2 regions of the Enterococcus sp. CR-Ec1 genome follow, and region 2 is predicted to be linked to the other one. Evidence: riboswitches for the same ligand, from Rfam matches in the RefSeq annotation. Region 2 holds a riboswitch; the other holds the start of a gene.

Region 1 (4,419 bases), 1.5 Mb from region 2:
TGGCGTTCTTTGCTAACAACACTTGCCGAATATCTGCTTCGACTTGCGCCGTGGCAGTAGCCGTCAATGCTAATGTGACGGGTGCCTTCAACCGTTTTTTTACTTCACCAAGCTGCAAGTACTCTGGTCGAAAATCAATGCCCCATTGGGAAACACAATGAGCTTCATCCACCACGAGCATAGCGATCTTAGCTCGTTCGAGTTGTTGCAAAATGGCTTCTTGCACGATCATTTCTGGACTTAAAAACAAAAATTTGTACTGCGATAAATGCTGCATCACATAGTGACGATCGGCAAGGTCCAGTTGACTATTAAACGCAATCGCGCGTTTTTCCCCTTGCTTTTGTAGGCCATAGACTTGATCTTCCATTAAAGAAACAAGCGGTGAGATAATGATTACGATGCCATCTATGAGGTACCCTGGCAGCTGATAACAGAGACTTTTGCCATTCCCGGTAGGCAAAATCGCCAACGTATCTTGCTGCGCTAAAACACTTTCGATGACTTCTTTTTGTCCTTGACGAAATGTTTTGAAGCCAAAGTACTGATTCAGTGCGTTTTCTAACATCGAATCCCCCGTTTCTGAGCAATCTGTAACAAACGGATCGTCAAAAAATCAGTCGTAAGAAGCTCCTGTAATTCTTGATAGCTGTTTTTCCAAGAAGTTTCTGGCAGCTTATTCAGCAATGATGTATCAAAGCGCTGATACGGAAATGTCGGATCAAGCAGTGCCCACTCAATCAAATGATCATTAACGGTTCCTCGTTTGATCCTTCTTTTTTCCATGATCTGCTCAACAGAAGCTCCTTGCAAGAACAATGCACGACTTTCCAGCATACTTTGATTCAGATTCCTATTTAGAAAAGGTGACAATCCTTGAAACAGAACCATCTGAGACTCTTTTTCAACCAGGGCTAAAAATTGATGGATCGCAGCTCCTACATAAAGATTGTCCCAAGGCTTACCTTGTACAGATTCTGGCAAAAGTTGGAAAAACGCCTGCCCCAGAAGATCAGGACCAGATAAGGTACCCGCTAAAAAATCTGCGACTTCTGCGGGAAGTTGGGCAAAAACTGCCGAAAGTTCTCGATGAGTGATCTTTTTGATTTCAGGGTATTGATGGATCAGTCGACGCACAGGTTCTGTATATAAAGGCGTGTTCTCAACAGGAATATACTGATTCGTCACCTCTTGATATGCAGCTGCTTGAACCAGCAGTCGGACAAAACGCCACGCCTCCTCCGTCGTTCGTCCATACCGAAAATAATCCGTATGATGCAACAACATTTCTCTTGACTGTTCATAATTTGCAGCGGTCCTTTTGAGCAGCAGACCATCTGAATCTCGACTTAGCATCCCTTGTTGGATCAAGTCAGCGATCGTCTGTTGATACTCCCTCTCATTCAACTGTGGCAACGCTTGAAAAAGACCTAATCGATCATAAAAAAAGGCATAACTCAAGACAGAGCTAGTGCGCTTACCAATGAGAATTTGATAAAGTGTCGATGGACGCAACTTGTCAGTATCAGAAAACAGCGCTAAAATAAAAGAATCCATATCTTCCTCCCAGAAAGGACTAAAAAATGTCACAACGCTGTAAAATTGTTCCTGAGCGCTGCATTGCTTGTGGACTATGTGCGATCTATGCTCCCGAGATCTTCGATTATGATGAAGATGGGATCGTTTTATTTGCCCAAGAACCGAGTGCACGGCAACAGTTTATCATAGAAGAACAACAAGAAAAAGTCAAAACTGCTTATCGCAAATGCCCCACCAGAGCGATCCTTATAGAAAAATAAAAAAGTCGACCTGCCATTAACAGACCTTTCGTCTGCCACAGCAAGTCGGCTCATTTTTTATTTTCCTATAGCAGAATGATGGGGCTGCTTACGAGCCAACCATGGGAGCAGTTTGGCATGTAGTGCTAAAAAGACGGCACTGACGATCGCTCCTTTAACCAAATTGAAGGGTAAAATCCCGATCGCCACATATTGCGGCAAAGACATCCCTAAAAATTGATCGGCTGTGACCCCGAAAAAGCGTAGATAAAGCGGTGTGATCACAAATAGGTTCGCCACACTCATAAAAATCGTTACCGACAAGATACCGCTGATGACACCAACCATTTTGTTTTTGGTGTGGATACCTTTGCGGAAAAAGTAGTACATTGGCAAAGTAAAGGCACATGATGCTAAAAAGCTTGCCGTATCTCCCACCATATCAGCAGGTGAAAAACCAGATAAGAACAAATGCAGGACCGAACGAATGAAGGCAGTCACTACCCCACTCCAAGGACCAAATAAAAACATCATGATCATCACGGGAATATCACTAAAATCGATCTTTAAAAAGCTGAATGCCGGAAAAATTGGAAAAGCGATAAATTGCAAAATTGTTCCCATAGCAGCACACATGGCGATCGTCACCATTTTTCTTGTTTTGTTGTTCATCAGTATAAATCCTCCTAAGTTCAGGATTCCTCTTCAAACGAACCTATTAAATTTCCTCGGCTTTCTTGTCGGCGCCAGACAAAAAATGCCCTCTTTTTTCCACAGGGAAAAAAGAGGGCATTCGAAATAGCCATAAGCAAATCAAATACGCTCTATCTTCTTTATCCAGACTGTACTGTCGGTATCGGAATTTCACCGATTCAGCTATTTCCGAAGAAATAGGTCGTGGACTATAACCACCGGTCGGGAATTGCACCCTGCCCCTGAAGACGAACCTTTATTCTATTTATTACATGTTCTATTATACACAAAATCTAAAAATTAACAATAGTTACGTTTTCAGATACTTTTCAACTATTTTGCACTGTTTTTCAGCTGGCTGACTTCTTTCTTCGACAACTCTCGGTATTCCCCTGGACGAAGACCTTTTAAATCTAACGGACCATAGTTTTCCCGTTTTAGTTTTTGCACAGGCAAACCAACTGCTTTTAGCATGTTTTTGACTTGATGATTGCGACCTTCGTGGATCGTCAATTGCACAATACTAGATTGTGCCGTTTGGTCTGTCGATAAGATTTCAAAGCGAGCAGGCGCGGTCTTACGCCCTTCGATCCGAATTCCTTTTGTCAATGGGAGCAGTTGCTTTTTATCCGCAATGCCTTTGACCTTGGCAACATACACTTTTTCGACTTCGTGTTTTGGATGCATCAGTGTCTGTGACAATTCCCCATCATTTGTCAGTAGCAGCAAACCGGAGGTATCATAGTCCAAGCGGCCGACTGGATACACCCGTTCAGGGACTTCAGCAAAATAATCCAAAACGACTTTGCGTTTTTTATCATCTGTTACAGCTGAGATCACGCCACGAGGTTTATAGAACAGATAATAGACATGTTGTTCTTGTTCGATCGGAACGCCGTCCACTTCAACGACATCTTTTGAACCGACTTGGACCCCTAATTCTTTGATTACTTGTCCATTGACTCGCACACGGCCTTCGGTTATCAGTCCTTCAGCTTTTCTTCTTGAGGTGATGCCGGCATGGGCAATCACTTTTTGCAAACGTTCCATCTTCATTCTCCTTCTGTTTCTGCTTGTTTGTAGCGGTCGTAAAAAAGATCAAACGGTGTATCTTCTTCAAGTTCATCTTCCATTGATTGGATGTCAGGCAATTCAGCCAAACTTTTTAAGCCAAAATAATCCATAAAGTATTCCGTCGTACCGTATAGGATCGCTCGTCCTGGTCCGTCCACGCGTCCCTTTTCTTCAATCAGCCGCTTTGCCACCAGTTTTTGGACCGAACCGCTGGATTGAACGCCGCGAATCTCTTCTACTTCCATCCGAGTGATCGGTTGCTTATAAGCAATGATCGACAAAGTTTCCAAAGCGGCTTGCGACAATGAACTCCCCATCGGTGATTCGGCGTATTTCTTCAATAAAGGGGCAAATTGCTTTTTAGTGGTTAAAATAAAATGATTGCCAACTTCTAGAATATGCAACGCGGTATGTTCATTTTCTTCATATTGCTGATTTAGTTCCTGCAAATGCTGATAGACACTGGCAGTATTACTTTTGACTAAATAACTCAGTTCTTCAAGTCCGATCCCCTCATCACCGACGACGAATAAGATCGCTTCTAATTCACTATATTTACTCATCTTCTTTACCTGTTGGATAGAGCAGAATCGACGCATAATTGTCTGATTGCTCTACTCGAATCGTTCCTTTTTTCATTAATTCTAACAGTGCCATAAAGGTTACCACAACTTCTGTTTTATTGTAAGAAGTAAAAAACGAATCAAAGCTGCGGCCTTTTTTAGCACTCACATGTTGCATCTCCAACTGAATCGCCGCCATCTTTTCATCGATGGTGCTTTCATCAGGAGAAATCTTGGTTTCTAGTACTTGGCGATTTTTCTTTTTCTCGATCATTTTTTGAAAAGCCAAAAAGAGATCGATCGTGTTGAAT
Region 2 (4,419 bases):
CTACTTTATGCATCGTCTGCCTTCTTTCATTTTCGTTGGTATTTGACATATTTCCCGATCATATCCGTCTCGATATTGACCCACTCCCCTTGTTTCAACTGCCCCAGCGTCGTCTGGTCTTTGGAATGGGGGATCAAGCTAACGGAAAATGCCTGTGCCGTCGTCTGGGTAACCGTCAAACTGACGCCATTGATCGCAATCGACCCTTGCGAAATGATTTCCCCTTGCACACTGACAGGATAAGCAAATGTCAAGATCAAGGCATTTTCCAACTGCTTTTTCTGGATCAAACGGGTCGTTACATCGATGTGGCCAGCGACAAAGTGGCCTTCAAAACGCTGCGTTGCTGCCATCGCTCGTTCCAAATTGACTTCGGCACCCACCGAGAGTTGTTTAAAGGTCGTACGTTGAAAGGTTTCTGGCATGATATCCACCGTAAACGTCGTCGCTTGTTTGGCGATCGCCGTCAAACACGTCCCGTTGATCGCCATACTGTCTCCGATCTGGTAATCCGCCAACAAGCCTTCCGACGCACTGCAGGTTAGCTGGATCGTGCGGCTTTGCTTGCGGATCTCTTTGATACGGCCTTTTTCCTGAATCAATCCTGTGAACATTCCTCTGGTCTCCTTCCTCGGATGCAAACATCTTCCCCAACTGCCGTCACCGTCACCTCTGTTAGCTGCTGCAGCTGTTTCGGGGTACGCTCACTGGTAAAACTTGCAAGACTATTGCCCCCAAGAAACTTTGGCGCCACATAGGTAATGCTTTCTTGCCACAGTCCGCTGGCTAAAAAGGCATCATGGATCGCAGCGCCTCCTTCTACGTAAAGCGATTGGACCTGTCGTGTGGCAAGCTCCTTCAACAATGCAGCGATCGTCAACTCTTCCAGCTGGATCACTGAGACATGCGCTGGCAAGTCGCTGACAGCTGTCTGCTGCGTAAAAATCCACACGGGTGCTGAATCATCGGCAAACAGTGCCAAATCGGGTTGCGACAGCGTTCGCCCCCGACGGTCTACCACGATGCGAATCGGCGGAAAGCTGGTTTCAACCGTGGTTAATAAGGTGGGATCATCCGTCAACACCGTCTGACTGCCCACTAAGATTCCTTGATAGTCCCCACGTTCTTGATGGACCTTTTGCCAAACCGCTGAACCAGTGATGGCACTGCGGGTTAACGCATCATGAGCGATCCGACCATCTAAAGTGATCGCTTGCTTCAATGCCACGTAAGGTCGCTGATGCTGATGGTAAAAATTATAGTGTGGATTCAAACGGCGCACTTCTGTTTCTTCGATACCCACCAACACGTCGATGCCCTGATTTTCTAAAAAGCGCTTGCCTTGTCCAGCCACGATCGGGTTAGGGTCTAACTGGCCGACGACTACTTTTTTGATGCCGCTGTCGATGATCAGCTGGGTGCAAGGCGGCTGTTTTCCTTGATGGTTACAAGGTTCTAATGTCACGTATAAAGTCGAATTGATTAGGTCTTCGGAGGAATGGCATTGTTCGATGGCGTTTCGTTCCGCATGGGGCTGCCCATAGACTAAGTGAGCCCCTTTGGCAATGATCCGTTGCTCTTTGACGATCACGGCGCCCACTAGCGGATTGGTAAAGGTTTGGTAACGCCCTTTTTTGGCTTCTGCGATCGCCAAACGCATGTATTCGTTATGCATCTTCCTTCCTCCTTTCAATAAAAAAATGCCTCGTGAGAATCTCACGAGGCATAGACAAACAAGACCGGCAAAAAATCAGTTTTAGACGCACTGCGCCCCTTGAAATTTTGTGGTTTTTCTTCTCCCATCCAGACTTTCACTGTCGGTGCCAGATTCACACTGGCTCCACCGCATAGCTATGCGGGTCACGGACTTCAAGCATTGTACTTGTCACCGTCGGTCGGGAATTACACCCTGCCCCGAAGAATACTATTCAATTCATGTGCATTTTAGCCCGACCATTTTTGTTTGTCAATAGGCCTGATTACAAGCCAATAGGAATTCCTCTTGGCTTTTTCTTTTGGCAATCCCAAAGCAGCGACAGCAGAAATCCCTTGTCGTTCCGCCATTTCCCTAAGCTGCAGCAAGGCGATTTTGCCTGTAAAAAAACACGAGAAAACCTAGGTTAAATATTTTTTCTCGAACGAAGCCATTTATCGAACTCCGTCACGAGTAAGACGACCATCCCAGAAGCTGCTGAGATGACCCAGCCGATCAAGGACATGTCCTCCGTATGAAAGGCGCTTTGCATAAATGGGACATAGGTCAATAACAGTTGCAGAACCAGCATCACACCAATGATCACGAACGCTTTTGGATTGGTGAAGGAAGCTTTAGAAAACGCTGGTGCACTGGTACGGATGTTGAACAAATAAAAAATCTTACTCAAGACCACGATATTGACCATCATGGTACTGGCAACGGCTTCGCTGACGCCTTGCAGCAAGAGCCAGTCATGAGCGATCAAACTGATGACTGCCATCAAAATCGATACATACGCCATCTGCCAAATATCGTGGCGATTCAACAATTTATTACCTGTCTTTCGCGGTTTGCGGTTCATGATCCCAGACTCTGCTGGTTCAAAGATAAACGCAAACTGGATCGTAATAGCAGAAACCATGTTGATCCACAGCAGTTGTGTCGCCTGCAGCGGCAATTCTTTTTGCATCATGATCGTAAAGGCAATGATCAGCCCTTCGGCAAAAGATGTCGGCAACAGAAACAGAATGCTCTTTTTGATGTTGTCATAGATCCTACGTCCTTCGCGAATCGCTAAGGACATGGTACCGAAATTGTCATCGGTCAAGATCATATCAGCAGAGTCTTTGGCTACATCCGTGCCGCTGATCCCCATCGCTACACCAATATCCGCCCGCTTCAACGCAGGGGCATCGTTGACACCATCCCCTGTCATCGCCGTGACTTTGCCTTTGGCTTGTAGCGCTCTGATAATGTCCAATTTATTTTTCGGCGTGGTTCGTGCAAAGACTTGATTCGTCAAGGCAGCATCTTGAAATTCAGCTTCACTCATCTGATCCAACTCGGCCCCAGTCACGACGTGAATCTCATCCGCTAAGCCAAGCTTTTCCCCAATCGCTTTGGCGGTCAGAGGATGATCCCCAGTGATCATTTTCACTTGAACACCGGCTTGGTTCATTTCCTTCAGGGAGGCAATCACTTCTTCTCGCGGCGGATCGATGATCCCGGCGATCCCTAGCAATTGTAGCCCTTGCTCAAAAATCGTTTCATCAATGTGATCAATCGAAACTTTCTGATAGCCCACCGCTACCACTCGTTTGCCTTCTGCCGACAAGCGGCGAACATGACCTGTCCAATAGGCTTCATTAAAAGGTGCCGCTTGTTTTTGCACCATTTCAAACAATTTATCTGGGGAGCCTTTAACAAATAACAAGCGTTCCCCCGCAGGGTTTGCCACTAGTTTCGCCATGTAGCGGTTGTCCGAATCAAAGGGCAGCATATCCAGCTCTTGGTAAGCAGGTGCTTGCGGATAGGCAAATTGCTTATGATACAGCGTCAAAAAGGAGCCGTCTGTTGGTTCCCCATTGATCGTCCAGTGATTTCCTTCTGGCACCAATACCGTATCGTTGGCTTCGTAGCCAGCTTCCAAAAACAACTGCAAGATGTCTTGCGTGCGAACGTCCTCCTGCTTTGGACGAATCACGCCCACCGGCGCATAGCCGTCACCCGTCACTTCATATTCCTGCTCAGCCAATACGATGTCTTTGACCGTCATTTCATTTTTGGTCAGGGTACCGGTCTTATCCGTCGCGATCACATCCACTGAGCCTAGCGTTTCAACCGCCGGCAGTGTTTTGATGATGGTGTGCTTGTTTTTTGCCATGTCGCTGACACCCATCGCCAAAACCACCGAGGTCGTTGCTGGCAATCCTTCTGGGATCGAGCCGACGATCATGGTGACGACGGCTAAGGACAAGACAGAGATCGCGTAGGTTTGCTGGAACAAACTGACGATAAACAGCAAGACCGCCACGCCCATGATCACATAGGTGATGCCTTTCCCCAGCCCATCGATTTCTTTCATCAACGGCGTTTTTCGTTCTTCCGTTTGATTGACTTCTGTGGAGATTTTCCCGATCTCAGTCGTGGCGCCGGTAGCGATCACGATGCCTTTCCCGCTTCCTGACGTCACGGAAGTCGAAGCAAACGCCAAATTCCGTTGTTCTGCTAATGGGGTTGCTTCATCCACTAAGGCATCTGTTATTTTTTCCACCGAATCGGCTTCACCAGTCAAGGCGGATTCTTGGATACGCAAGTTGTCGGCTTCGATGATCCGCAGATCCGCAGGCACATTGTCACCGGCTTCTAAGAATACAACATCCCCCGGAACGACTTCGGCAGCTGGAATGTCTTGCCGAATCCCATTCCGATAGACCGTGGCT

What was found. Region 2 has a riboswitch for FMN ahead of ribD (bifunctional diaminohydroxyphosphoribosylaminopyrimidine deaminase/5-amino-6-(5-phosphoribosylamino)uracil reductase RibD). Riboswitches for the same ligand answer to the same signal wherever they lie in the genome.
Region 1: it holds a riboswitch for FMN, as region 2 does, so the genes downstream of both, CXM95_RS05615 (ECF transporter S component) here and ribD (bifunctional diaminohydroxyphosphoribosylaminopyrimidine deaminase/5-amino-6-(5-phosphoribosylamino)uracil reductase RibD) in region 2, are expected to answer to the same signal.

The regions. Positions count from the first base shown of each region.
Region 1 is NZ_CP025223.1:1,165,504-1,169,922, reverse strand. Features, by position in the region: gene CXM95_RS05630 (RecQ family ATP-dependent DNA helicase) at 1-568, opposite strand, end outside; gene CXM95_RS05625 (helix-turn-helix domain-containing protein) at 562-1,557, opposite strand; gene CXM95_RS05620 (ferredoxin) at 1,584-1,799, shown strand; gene CXM95_RS05615 (ECF transporter S component) at 1,857-2,450, opposite strand; FMN riboswitch at 2,601-2,725, opposite strand; gene CXM95_RS05610 (pseudouridine synthase) at 2,805-3,521, opposite strand; gene scpB (SMC-Scp complex subunit ScpB) at 3,524-4,108, opposite strand; gene CXM95_RS05600 (segregation/condensation protein A) at 4,101-4,419, opposite strand, start outside.
Region 2 is NZ_CP025223.1:3,520,793-3,525,211, forward strand. Features, by position in the region: gene CXM95_RS16955 (bifunctional 3,4-dihydroxy-2-butanone-4-phosphate synthase/GTP cyclohydrolase II) at 1-49, opposite strand, end outside; gene CXM95_RS16960 (riboflavin synthase) at 27-614, opposite strand; gene ribD (bifunctional diaminohydroxyphosphoribosylaminopyrimidine deaminase/5-amino-6-(5-phosphoribosylamino)uracil reductase RibD) at 599-1,675, opposite strand; FMN riboswitch at 1,788-1,926, opposite strand; gene CXM95_RS16970 (HAD-IC family P-type ATPase) at 2,121-4,419, opposite strand, start outside.